Regions from separate parts of the Saccharothrix violaceirubra genome, predicted to be linked through region 3. Evidence: riboswitches for the same ligand, from Rfam matches in the RefSeq annotation. Region 3 holds a riboswitch; each other region holds the start of a gene.
The links. Region 3 has a riboswitch for S-adenosylmethionine ahead of F4559_RS29360 (methionine ABC transporter ATP-binding protein). Riboswitches for the same ligand answer to the same signal wherever they lie in the genome.

Region 1 (3,194 bases), 700 kb from region 3:
AAGTTCGACTCGCCGTGGCCGCAGCGGCTGACCGCGTGGCGCGTGGTCACCGAACCGTTCGGACCGTTGTTCCGGTCCGAACTGGCTCGGTTCCCGCGTTGTGGCTGGCTGAAATCGCCCGCGACGATCCTCGGGGAGGAGGCGCTCAGCCCTTGAGGGCGTTGATCACGGCCTCGGCCGACGGCGGCACGTTCGCCTTCGGGCCGACCTTGTGCGACACCGCGTCGAGGGTCTTGAGGCCGTCGCCGGTGATCAGCAGGACGGTCTCGGCGTCCGGGTCGAGCTGGCCGGTCTCGACGAGCTTCTTCGCCGTGGCGACGGTCACGCCGCCCGCCGTCTCGGCGAAGATGCCCTCGGTGCGCGCCAGCAGGCGGATGCCCTCGACGACCTCCTCGTCGGAGACGTCCTCGATGGTGCCACCGGTGCGACGGACGGAGTCCAGCGCGTAGGGGCCGTCGGCCGGGACGCCGATCGCCAGCGACCGGGCGATCGTGTCCGGGCGGACCGGGGTGATCACGTCGTGGCCGGCCTTGAAGGCGGTCGCGACCGGGGCGCAGCCGGTGGCCTGGGCGCCGAAGACCTTGTACGGCGTCGCTTCGACCAGGTCGAGGGAGCCGAGTTCGCGGAACGCCTTGTCGACCTTGGTCAACTGCGAGCCGGAGGCGATGGGGACGACGATCTGCTCGGGCAGGCGCCAGCCGAGCTGCTCGGCGACCTCGAAGCCCAGGGTCTTCGAGCCCTCGGCGTAGTACGGGCGGACGTTGACGTTGACGAAGGCCCAGTCCTCGTTCTCCGCCGCCAGCTCCTGCGCGACGCGGTTCACGTCGTCGTAGTTGCCGTCGATGGTGATCAGGGCGCCGTCGTAGACGGCCGTCATGAGGATCTTCGCCTGCTCCAGGGAGGAGGGCACGAGCACGACCGACTGCCAGCCCGCGCGGGTCGCGGCGGCGGCGACGGCGTTGGCCAGGTTGCCGGTCGACGGGCAGGCCAGCACCTTGAAGCCGAGTTCGCGGGCGGCGGCCAGCGCCACGCCGACGACGCGGTCCTTGAAGGAGTGGGTGGGGTTGCCGGTGTCGTCCTTCACCCAGACCTTCCGCAGGCCGAGGGCCTTGGCCAGGCGGTCGGCCTCGATCAGGCGGGTGTTGCCGGGCTCGAGGTTGGGGTGCGACGCGACGTTCGTCGGGACCGGCAGCAGGCTGCGGTAACGCCAGATGGACTGCGGGCCGGACTCGATGTCCTCGCGGCGGACGCGGCCGAAGTCGTACGCGACTTCCAGGGGACCGAAACACTCGTAACAGGCGTATTCCGGGGCGAGCGGCGTCTCGTTGCCGCACTCGCGGCACGACAGGGCGCGAGCCGGACCGAGGTCGAAGGAGGTGGTGGCCGAGGGCACACTGACAGCGGTCATCGCGAGGTCTCTCCTCATCTGTCCCGCGTCGCGGGTCGGAATTGGCACCGTGGTCGCCAGCGGATGCTGTGCGACGGGTTGCCGGGGCTTCTTCGGGCCGATCCCTCTGCCCCTCTGGATGAGCGGTATTCGATTGTGCGTGCGGCTTACAACGTACGTCATCGTTCCGGCTCGTGGCCAGTGTCGTCCACGGGCCGGGCGACGGACGAACGTGGGAGGATCGTCGCCGTGAGTGCTGCCGCTGCCGCGCCGGATGCCGTGCACCTGGTCGTCGGCGAGGAGGAGTTGCTGGTCGAGCGGGCTGTCCGGGGTGCGCTGGAGATCGCGCGGAAAGCGGACCCCCAAGCCGACCTGACCAGGGTGCGGGTGACCGACCTCACGCCTCCCGAGCTGGCCGAATTGGTGAGTCCGTCCCTGTTCGCGGAGGGTCGGGTCGTCGCGCTGGAGGCGGCCCAGGACGCGGGCAAGGAGATCGCCGACGCGGTGCTCGCCTACGCCAAGGCACCGGCCGACGGGGTGACGCTCGTCGTCGTCCACACCGGCGGCGGGCGCAGCAAGGTGGCCAAGGAGTTGCCCGCCGCCCTGCGCAAGGCCGGCGCGGTGGTGACCGAGTGTCCCCGGATCACGAAACCGGCCGAGCGCGACGCGTTCGTGCGCAACGAGATCCGCTCGGCGGGCGGCAAGGCGGACCCGCAGGCCGTCGCCGCGCTGATCGAGGCGGTCGGGTCGGACCTGCGCGAGTTGTCGGCCGCCGCGTCGCAGCTCGTCGCCGACACCGGCGGCAAGATCGACGTGGCCGCGGTGCACCGCTACCACCGCGGCCGGGCCGAGGTGACCGGGTTCGCGGTGGCGGAGAAGGCCGTGATGGGCGACCGGGGCGGTGCGTTGGAGGCGCTGCGGTGGGCCATCAACCTCGGCGTGCCGCACGTGCTCGTCGCCGACGCCCTCGCCGACGCGGTGCGGACCATCGCCCGCGTGTCCGCGTCGGGCCGGGGAGACCCGTTCAAGCTGGCGGGCGAGTTGGGCATGCCACCGTGGAAGGTGAAGAAGGCGCAGGCCCAGGCCCGCGGCTGGGACGGCGACGGCCTGGCCGCCGCGATGTCGGTGGTGGCCGCCCTGAACGCCGACGTGAAGGGCGTGGCCGCGGATTCGGGCTATGCGCTGGAACGCGCCGTGCTCAAGATCGTCGCCGCCTACCACGCCCGCCGCTGACCCGCTGGGCGGCAAAGCCTCAGGTCGCACCTCGCCTGGCCGGCCACCTGCCTGCTCGCCGAGGGTCGCTGACCCGCCTGGCGGCAAAGCCCGAGGCCGCCCCACCGCCACCCCGCCTGCTGGCCGACCGCCCCGTGCCCGCCTGCCGGCCGCCGCCCGCCGGCTATCCGCCTGTCTTCCGCCCGCCAGCCGCCTGCCGCCGCCCGCTGGCTACCCGCTTGTCTTCCGCCCGCCGCCCGGCGCCGCCTGTCCGCCGCCAGCCGCCGCCCGCCGATGGCCGCCCGCCGCCGGCTGGCCGCCCGGTCTGCCTGCCCACTGGTCTGCCCGATCGGCTGAACCGACCCGCCGGGCTGTCGCCCAAAAGAGCGGCGCCGCCTCCCGGTGGGAGGCGGCGCCGAATTCGTGCCGTGGGTGTGCGCTCGGATCAGATCTGGTTCGCGCGCTTCGCCAGGGCCGACTTCTTGTTCGCGGCCTGGTTGGCGTGGATCACGCCCTTGGTGACGGCCTTGTCCAGCTTGCGGGACGCCTCGCGGGCGAGGGCGACGGCCTTCTCCTTGTCACCGGCCTCGGCGGC
Region 2 (3,194 bases), 4.9 Mb from region 3:
CAGGGAGAATGACCCTCACCGTCGGGTGAGGCTTGGAGGCTTAGTGGGTGGTGTCACGGCCGTACTCGGCATCGGCGCAGCGGTCCTGTTGGTCTCCGTCATCGCGGTCCGGATGTCCGTCCGGCTCGGACTCCCCTCGCTCCTGCTCTACCTGGGCATCGGCGTCGTGCTCGGCGAATCGGTGTTGGGCATCCAGTTCGAGGACGCCGACCTGACCCGGTCGCTGGGGACCGTCGCCCTGGTGCTGATCCTCGCCGAAGGCGGGTTGACCACGCGGTGGTCGGCCGTGAAACCGGCCCTCGGTCTGGGCATCGCGCTGTCCACCGTGTCGGTGGCAGTCTCCATCGGGGCCGTCGGCGTCGGACTTCACTACCTGCTCGGGCTCGACTGGCGCACGGCGCTGCTGTGGGGCGCGGTGCTGTCGTCGACCGACGCCGCTGCGGTGTTCAGCGTGTTGCGCGGTGTCGGTGTCGGCAAACGGCTCATCGGCGCGCTCGAACTCGAGTCCGGTCTCAACGACGCGCCCGTGTACATCGCCGTCGTCCTGCTCGCGTCGCCCGATCCCGTGACGTGGACCGCGCCCGCGCTCATGGTGTACGAGCTGGTCGTCGGCGGGGTGATCGGCGTGGCGCTCGGCCTGCTCGCCGCCGTCGGACTGCGCCGTGCCGCGTTGCCGGCCACGGGTCTGTACCCGTTGGCGACCGTGGCGGTGTGCCTGCTCGCGTACACGGTGGGCGATCTCGCGCACGCTTCGGGTTTCCTGGCGGTTTACGTCGCGGCGCTCGTGCTCGGAAACGCGCGGCTGCCGCACCGGTCGGACACGCTCTCGTTCGCGGAAGGGCTCGGGTGGCTGTCCCAGATCGGGCTCTTCGTGTTGCTCGGGCTGTACGCGTCGCCGGCGCGTGTGCTCGACGTGTTGTGGCCCGCGTTGGTATCGGGTGCCGTGCTCGTGCTCGTCGCGCGACCGTTGTCGGTCCTGTGTGCCGCGTTGCCGTTCCGCGTGCCGTGGCGCGAGCAGGTGTTCCTGTCGTGGTCAGGGTTGCGCGGCGCGGTGCCGATCGTGTTCGCGTTGATCCCGCTGATCCAGGACGTGCCCGGTGCGCAGCGGTTGGTCGACGTGGTGTTCGTGCTCGTCGTCGTGCTCACGTTGGTGCAGGGGAGCACGCTGCCGCGCTTGGCGAAGTGGCTCGGTCTCGTGCGGTCGGGGGAGGCCTGGGAGATGGAGGTCGACTCGGCCGCGCTCGACGAACTCGGTGCCGAGCTGCTCCAGATCCGCGTTCGCGAGGGGTCGAAGCTGCACGGCGTGTACCTGTCGGAGCTGCGGTTGCCGGTCGGCGCGGCGGTGAGTCTCGTGGTACGGGCCGACGCCGGGTTCACGCCGCAGCCGACGACGCGGCTTCAAGAGCACGACCAGCTCTTGGTGGTGTGTACGGAGGCCGTGCGCATCGCCGCCGAGCGACGCATCCGCGCTGTGGACCGTGCCGGGCGGTTCGCGCGGTGGAAGGGCGACGAGGGGCTTCCCTGATCCTGTCGGCGTACCGGTCCGCGTTACGTGTCCATGTCACGGTCGCGCGTTTCGTCGCAGGGGCTGCGACCGGAACGCGAATCCGTGCACAGCGCCGGTACGGGAACGTGACCGCCGATCCGTGTGGTGTCTGGGTCTGGTCCGGGTCCCGGTGCTCGATTATCCATCACAACGTTATCCGGCAAAGCGAGGTGGTGTGGGCGCTCGCCGAATCCGGCGAGGTGCGGTCGGTGGGGAAGGGGCGCGGCTTCGGTGTCGTGCCCGCGGGCGGCGGACGTGCGTGATCCCGGCATGTGGACGGGGCTTGGCGGTGACTGGTCCGGTGGTTACCTTGGTGACAGGTCATGAGTGCCAGCGCCAAGCCCGAGCTCGCTGGCCGGCAACCCTCCAACCGCGGTGGGGTGCCCTCGGTGAGGACCTGGTCCGGCGCGCAGGGCGTCGGGCAAGCGCGGGCTCCCTCGACAGGTGAGTCCCCGGACTCCCGGAGGCTGTCATGACCATCGCCGTTCCCCGTCCCACCGCCGCCCTTCCCCGTGTGGTCGGCGCCGGCCTGCGGGTGCCCGTCGTCAGCGGCGAGCGGGTCGAGTACGCGAACCTCGACCACGCGGCCAGCGCGCCGGCGTTGGAGGAGGTCCGCGACGCCGTCGACGAACTGCTGCCCTGGTACGCGAGCGTGCACCGCGGCGCGGGCTTCGCGTCGCAGGTGTCGACGCGGGTCTACGAGCAGGCGCGGGCGTCCGTGCGGCGTTTCCTGGGCGCGCGTCCCACCGACACCGTGGTGTTCACGCGCAACACCACCGACGCGCTCAACCTGCTCGCCCGCAGCGTGCCCCGACACACCTCGGTCGTGCTGTTCGACGCCGAGCACCACGCGGCGCTGCTGCCGTGGCGCGGTCCGAACGTCCACCGGCTGCGGACGCCGACCGACCCGGCCGAGGCCGTCGCCGAACTCGACCGCGCCCTGGCCGCCACCCCCGAGGGCCCGCGCCTGGTCGTGGCGACGGGGGCGTCGAACGTCACCGGCGAGATCTGGCCGGTGGCCGAGCTGGCCCGGGTCGCCCGTCAGCACGGCGCGCGGATCGCGCTCGACGCCGCGCAGCTGGCGCCGCACCGGCCGGTCGACCTGCGTGAACTCGACGTGGACTACGCGGCGTTCTCCGGGCACAAGATCTACGCGCCGTTCGGTTCCGGCGTGCTCGTCGGCCGCGCCGACTGGCTCCAGGCGTCGGACCCGTACCTGGTCGGCGGTGGCGCCACGGCCCGGGTCGCCGACCACGGCGACCGGCTCGGCGTGGCGTGGTCCGCAGTTCCCGAGCGGCACGAGGCCGGGTCGCCCAACGTCGTCGGCGTGCACGCGCTCGCGGTCGCGTGCGAGGTCCTCGGCCGGCATTGGGAGCAGACCGAGCGTCACGAGCGTGAACTGCTCGCACGGTTGCGTGCCGGGCTCGCGACCGTGCCCGGTGCGCACGAGCTGTCGTTGTTCGACGGCGACCGTGACCGGGTGGGCGTGGTCAGCTTCGTCGTCGCCGGGCAGGACGCGGGCTACCTGGCCGCCGCGCTGTCGGCGGAGCACGGTATCGGCGTGCGCGACGGCGCGTTCTGCGCGCACATCGCAGTGCACCGGTTGACGCACGGTGAACGCGCACTGCGCGCGAGTCTCGGTCTCGGT
Region 3 (3,194 bases):
GCCGGCGTGGCCACGCCGTGGTGGTTGTCCCGGACACGGGCTCGCGGTGAAGCGGGTTGGCGGGTGAGGGACACTGTTCAGCGTGACTGAGACTTCGTCGTCGGCAGGCCCTGGGAGTTCGCTCCTGGGGCCTGCCGACGTTCGGCGGTTGGCGGCCGAACTGGACATCCGGCCGACCAAGAAGCTGGGCCAGAACTTCGTGCACGACCCCAACACCGTGCGCAAGATCGTGGCCGCCGCCGAGTTGTCGCCCGACGACGTCGTGCTCGAAGTGGGACCCGGTCTGGGGTCGTTGACGCTGGCGCTGTTGCCGGCCTGTCGGTCCGTCGTGGCGGTGGAGATCGACCCCGTCCTTGCCGCCAAGCTGCCGGAGACCGCGGCCGACCGTGCGCCCGACCTTGCCCGGCGCCTGCACGTCGTGCCTGCCGACGCGATGAAGGTCACCGCCGCCGATCTGCCTGTCCAGCCCACGGCGCTGGTCGCGAACCTGCCCTACAACGTGGCCGTCCCGGTCGTCCTGCACCTGCTGGCCGAGCTGCCTTCGTTGCGATCCGGTCTCGTCATGGTCCAGGCCGAGGTCGCGGACCGCATGGCGGCGGGCCCCGGCAGCCGGGTCTACGGGGTGCCGAGCGTGAAGCTCGCCTGGTACGCGGATGCCCGGCGCGCGGGTCCGGTGTCACGATCGGTGTTCTGGCCGGTACCCAACGTCGACTCCGCGCTGGTCGCGTTCACGGTCCGCGACACCCTTCCGTCCACTGTGGACAGGCGAGCCCTCTTCACCTTGATCGATGCGGCTTTCGCCCAGCGGCGCAAGACCCTGCGCGGTGCTCTCGCGGGGTGGGCGGGGTCGGCGGCCGAGGCCGAGCGGTTGCTCACGGTTGCGGGTGTTGATCCCGGAGTGCGCGGCGAGCAATTGGCCGTCAGTGAGTTCGTCCGGATAGCCGAGGCTTCGGCACTGCGTTAGCCGGTGATCTTTCGGCCGTACGTGTGATTTGACGAACGATCCCAAACCGGGCTTGCGTTTTTCCTGGTGCGTCGGGTGTACTCGTGCTGCCATCCCGAGCGGCCGAGAGACCTGGCTCCACGACGCCGCAGCAACCACCCCGCCACCGGGGCAGGTGCTTCAGCCAGGACCGATGGAGGATCACGTGCCCAGGACTCGAATGCTGACCAGACGGCGGGTTGTCGACCACGGCCGCCGCACCGTCACGGGCTGTCGCAACTTCACTGCGTAGACGCTTCCCCCGCCTCTTCGCGTCCTTTCGCAGGACACCCGTCTGAGCTGAGTTTCCGGTCGCCCACGCCATGAGCGTGCGCTGCCGCGTGCAGTCGTGGAGTGAAATCGTGATCACTGTTGAGAACCTCACCAAGTCCTTTCCCGGCGGTGCCGGGCAGGTTCGCGCCCTGGACGGCGTGAACCTCGAAGTGGAGGCCGGCACGGTCCTCGGCGTCGTCGGCCCCAGCGGTGCCGGCAAGTCCACTTTGGCCCGGTGCGTCGCGCTGCTGGAGCGTCCGGACAGTGGTGCGATCCGCGTCGACGGAACCGACCTCGTCTCGCTCGGCGGCACCGCGCTGCGTGCCGCCCGCCGGCAGATCGGCGTTGTGCCGCAAGGGGATTCGCTGCTGCGTCAGCGGACCGCCGCGGGCAACATCGCGCTGCCGCTGGAGTCCGCCGGCGTGCCCGGCCCGCAGCGGCGCACCCGCGTCGCCGAGCTGCTCGACCTCGTCGGCCTGACCGACAAGGCGGCGTCCTACCCGGACCAGCTCTCCGGCGGCCAGCGCCAGCGGATCGCGGTGGCGCGTGCGCTCGCCGCGTCCCCGTCGGTGCTGCTGGCCGACGAGCCGACGTCCGCGCTCGACCCCGACACGACCGGCTCGGTGCTCACGGTCCTGGACCGCGCGCGGGCCGAACTCGGTGTGACCGTCCTCGTCGTGACCCACGACATGGGCGTCGTGCGGAAGATCTGCGACGACGTCGCGGTGCTGGAGAACGGCCGCGTGGTCGAGCACGGCAAGGTGCTGGACCTGGTGTCCGACGCCGACAGCCGCACGGCTTCGTCGCTGCTGCCCGCCGTGGACCAGAACCCCGCGTCCGAGGGTCGCTACGACCGCGTGGCGGACGTCGTGCTGGTCGGCTTCGCGGCCGTCGGCGCGCTGCTGCCCGAGGCCACCAGCCGGTTCGGGGTCGACCTGAACCTGCTCGGCGGCGGCCTGACCCGGCTCGGCGAGACCCCGGTCGCGCGGTTCCGCGTCGGCCTGTCCGGTGAGCGCGCGGACTCGGCCCTCGAGTGGATCTCCGAGGCCGGCGGTGCGGTGCGTCGTGCGGCGAAGGGTCCGCAGGGTGTAGCTGCGTGAGGAAGTCGACCCCCTGGTCCACCGTGTTCGACGATCTCCTTGTCGCGACAGGGGACACGTTGTACATGGTGGCCGTCTCCACCCTGATCGCGACCTTGCTCGGCATCCCCGTCGGCGTCTGGCTTCAGCTCACCGCTCCCGGTGGGCTGAAGCCCCGGCCGGTGGTGCACCGACTGCTCGGGTTCGTCGTGGACCTCGGCCGTTCGATGCCGTTCCTGGTCCTGCTCATCCTGCTGATGTCGCTGACGAGGCTGTTGCTCGGCAACACGATCGGGGCCAGCGCGGCGATCGTGCCGCTGTCCATCGGCGCGATCCCGTTCGTCGGCAGGCTGGTGCAGAACGTGCTCTCGGAAGTGCACGTGTCGGTGGTGGAGGCTGCGGTGACGACCGGCGCCTCGACGTTGCGAATCGTCCGCAGCGTCCTGTTGCGTGAATCGTTGCCCGCTTTGATCAATGCGATCGGCGTGACCGCGATCGCATTGCTGGGGTATTCGGCGATGGCCGGTGTCGTCGGCGGCGGTGGTCTGGGCGACCTGGCCGTCCGGTACGGCTACCAGCGCTTCGACGACCGCTACCTGTGGTCGACGGTGATCGTCCTCGCTATTTTCGCCACGATCATGCAATACGGCTTCAACCGTGCCGCCCGCGCCGTCGACCGGCGCCGGCACGCCTCGATCTGACCTTTTCGACCGCCGTACCCGAAGGAATGAAATGCGTATTCGTGCTGCCCTCCTGACCGCCGCGCTGCTGATCGGCGTGACGGCGTGCGGGAGTGCCGACCAGGGCGCCGCCGGCAACCCCGAGGCCGCCCTCAAGGTCGGCGTGAGCCCCGTCCCCCA

Region 1: another riboswitch for S-adenosylmethionine. It lies ahead of thrC (threonine synthase); the one in region 3 lies ahead of F4559_RS29360 (methionine ABC transporter ATP-binding protein).
Region 2: another riboswitch for S-adenosylmethionine. It lies ahead of F4559_RS07330 (aminotransferase class V-fold PLP-dependent enzyme); the one in region 3 lies ahead of F4559_RS29360 (methionine ABC transporter ATP-binding protein).

Annotation. Positions count from the first base shown of each region.
Region 1 covers NZ_JACHJS010000001.1:5,670,268-5,673,461, reverse strand. Annotated here, with positions in the region: gene F4559_RS26050 (hypothetical protein) at 1-156, shown strand, start outside; gene thrC (threonine synthase) at 146-1,408, opposite strand; SAM riboswitch class I at 1,420-1,533, opposite strand; gene holA (DNA polymerase III subunit delta) at 1,637-2,620, shown strand; gene rpsT (30S ribosomal protein S20) at 3,045-3,194, opposite strand, start outside.
Region 2 covers NZ_JACHJS010000001.1:1,443,680-1,446,873, forward strand. Annotated here, with positions in the region: gene F4559_RS07325 (potassium/proton antiporter) at 44-1,525, shown strand; SAM riboswitch class IV at 1,866-1,980, shown strand; gene F4559_RS07330 (aminotransferase class V-fold PLP-dependent enzyme) at 2,019-3,194, shown strand, end outside.
Region 3 covers NZ_JACHJS010000001.1:6,366,510-6,369,703, reverse strand. Annotated here, with positions in the region: gene rsmA (16S rRNA (adenine(1518)-N(6)/adenine(1519)-N(6))-dimethyltransferase RsmA) at 83-964, shown strand; SAM riboswitch class I at 1,051-1,143, shown strand; gene F4559_RS29360 (methionine ABC transporter ATP-binding protein) at 1,345-2,355, shown strand; gene F4559_RS29355 (methionine ABC transporter permease) at 2,352-3,035, shown strand; gene F4559_RS29350 (MetQ/NlpA family ABC transporter substrate-binding protein) at 3,067-3,194, shown strand, end outside.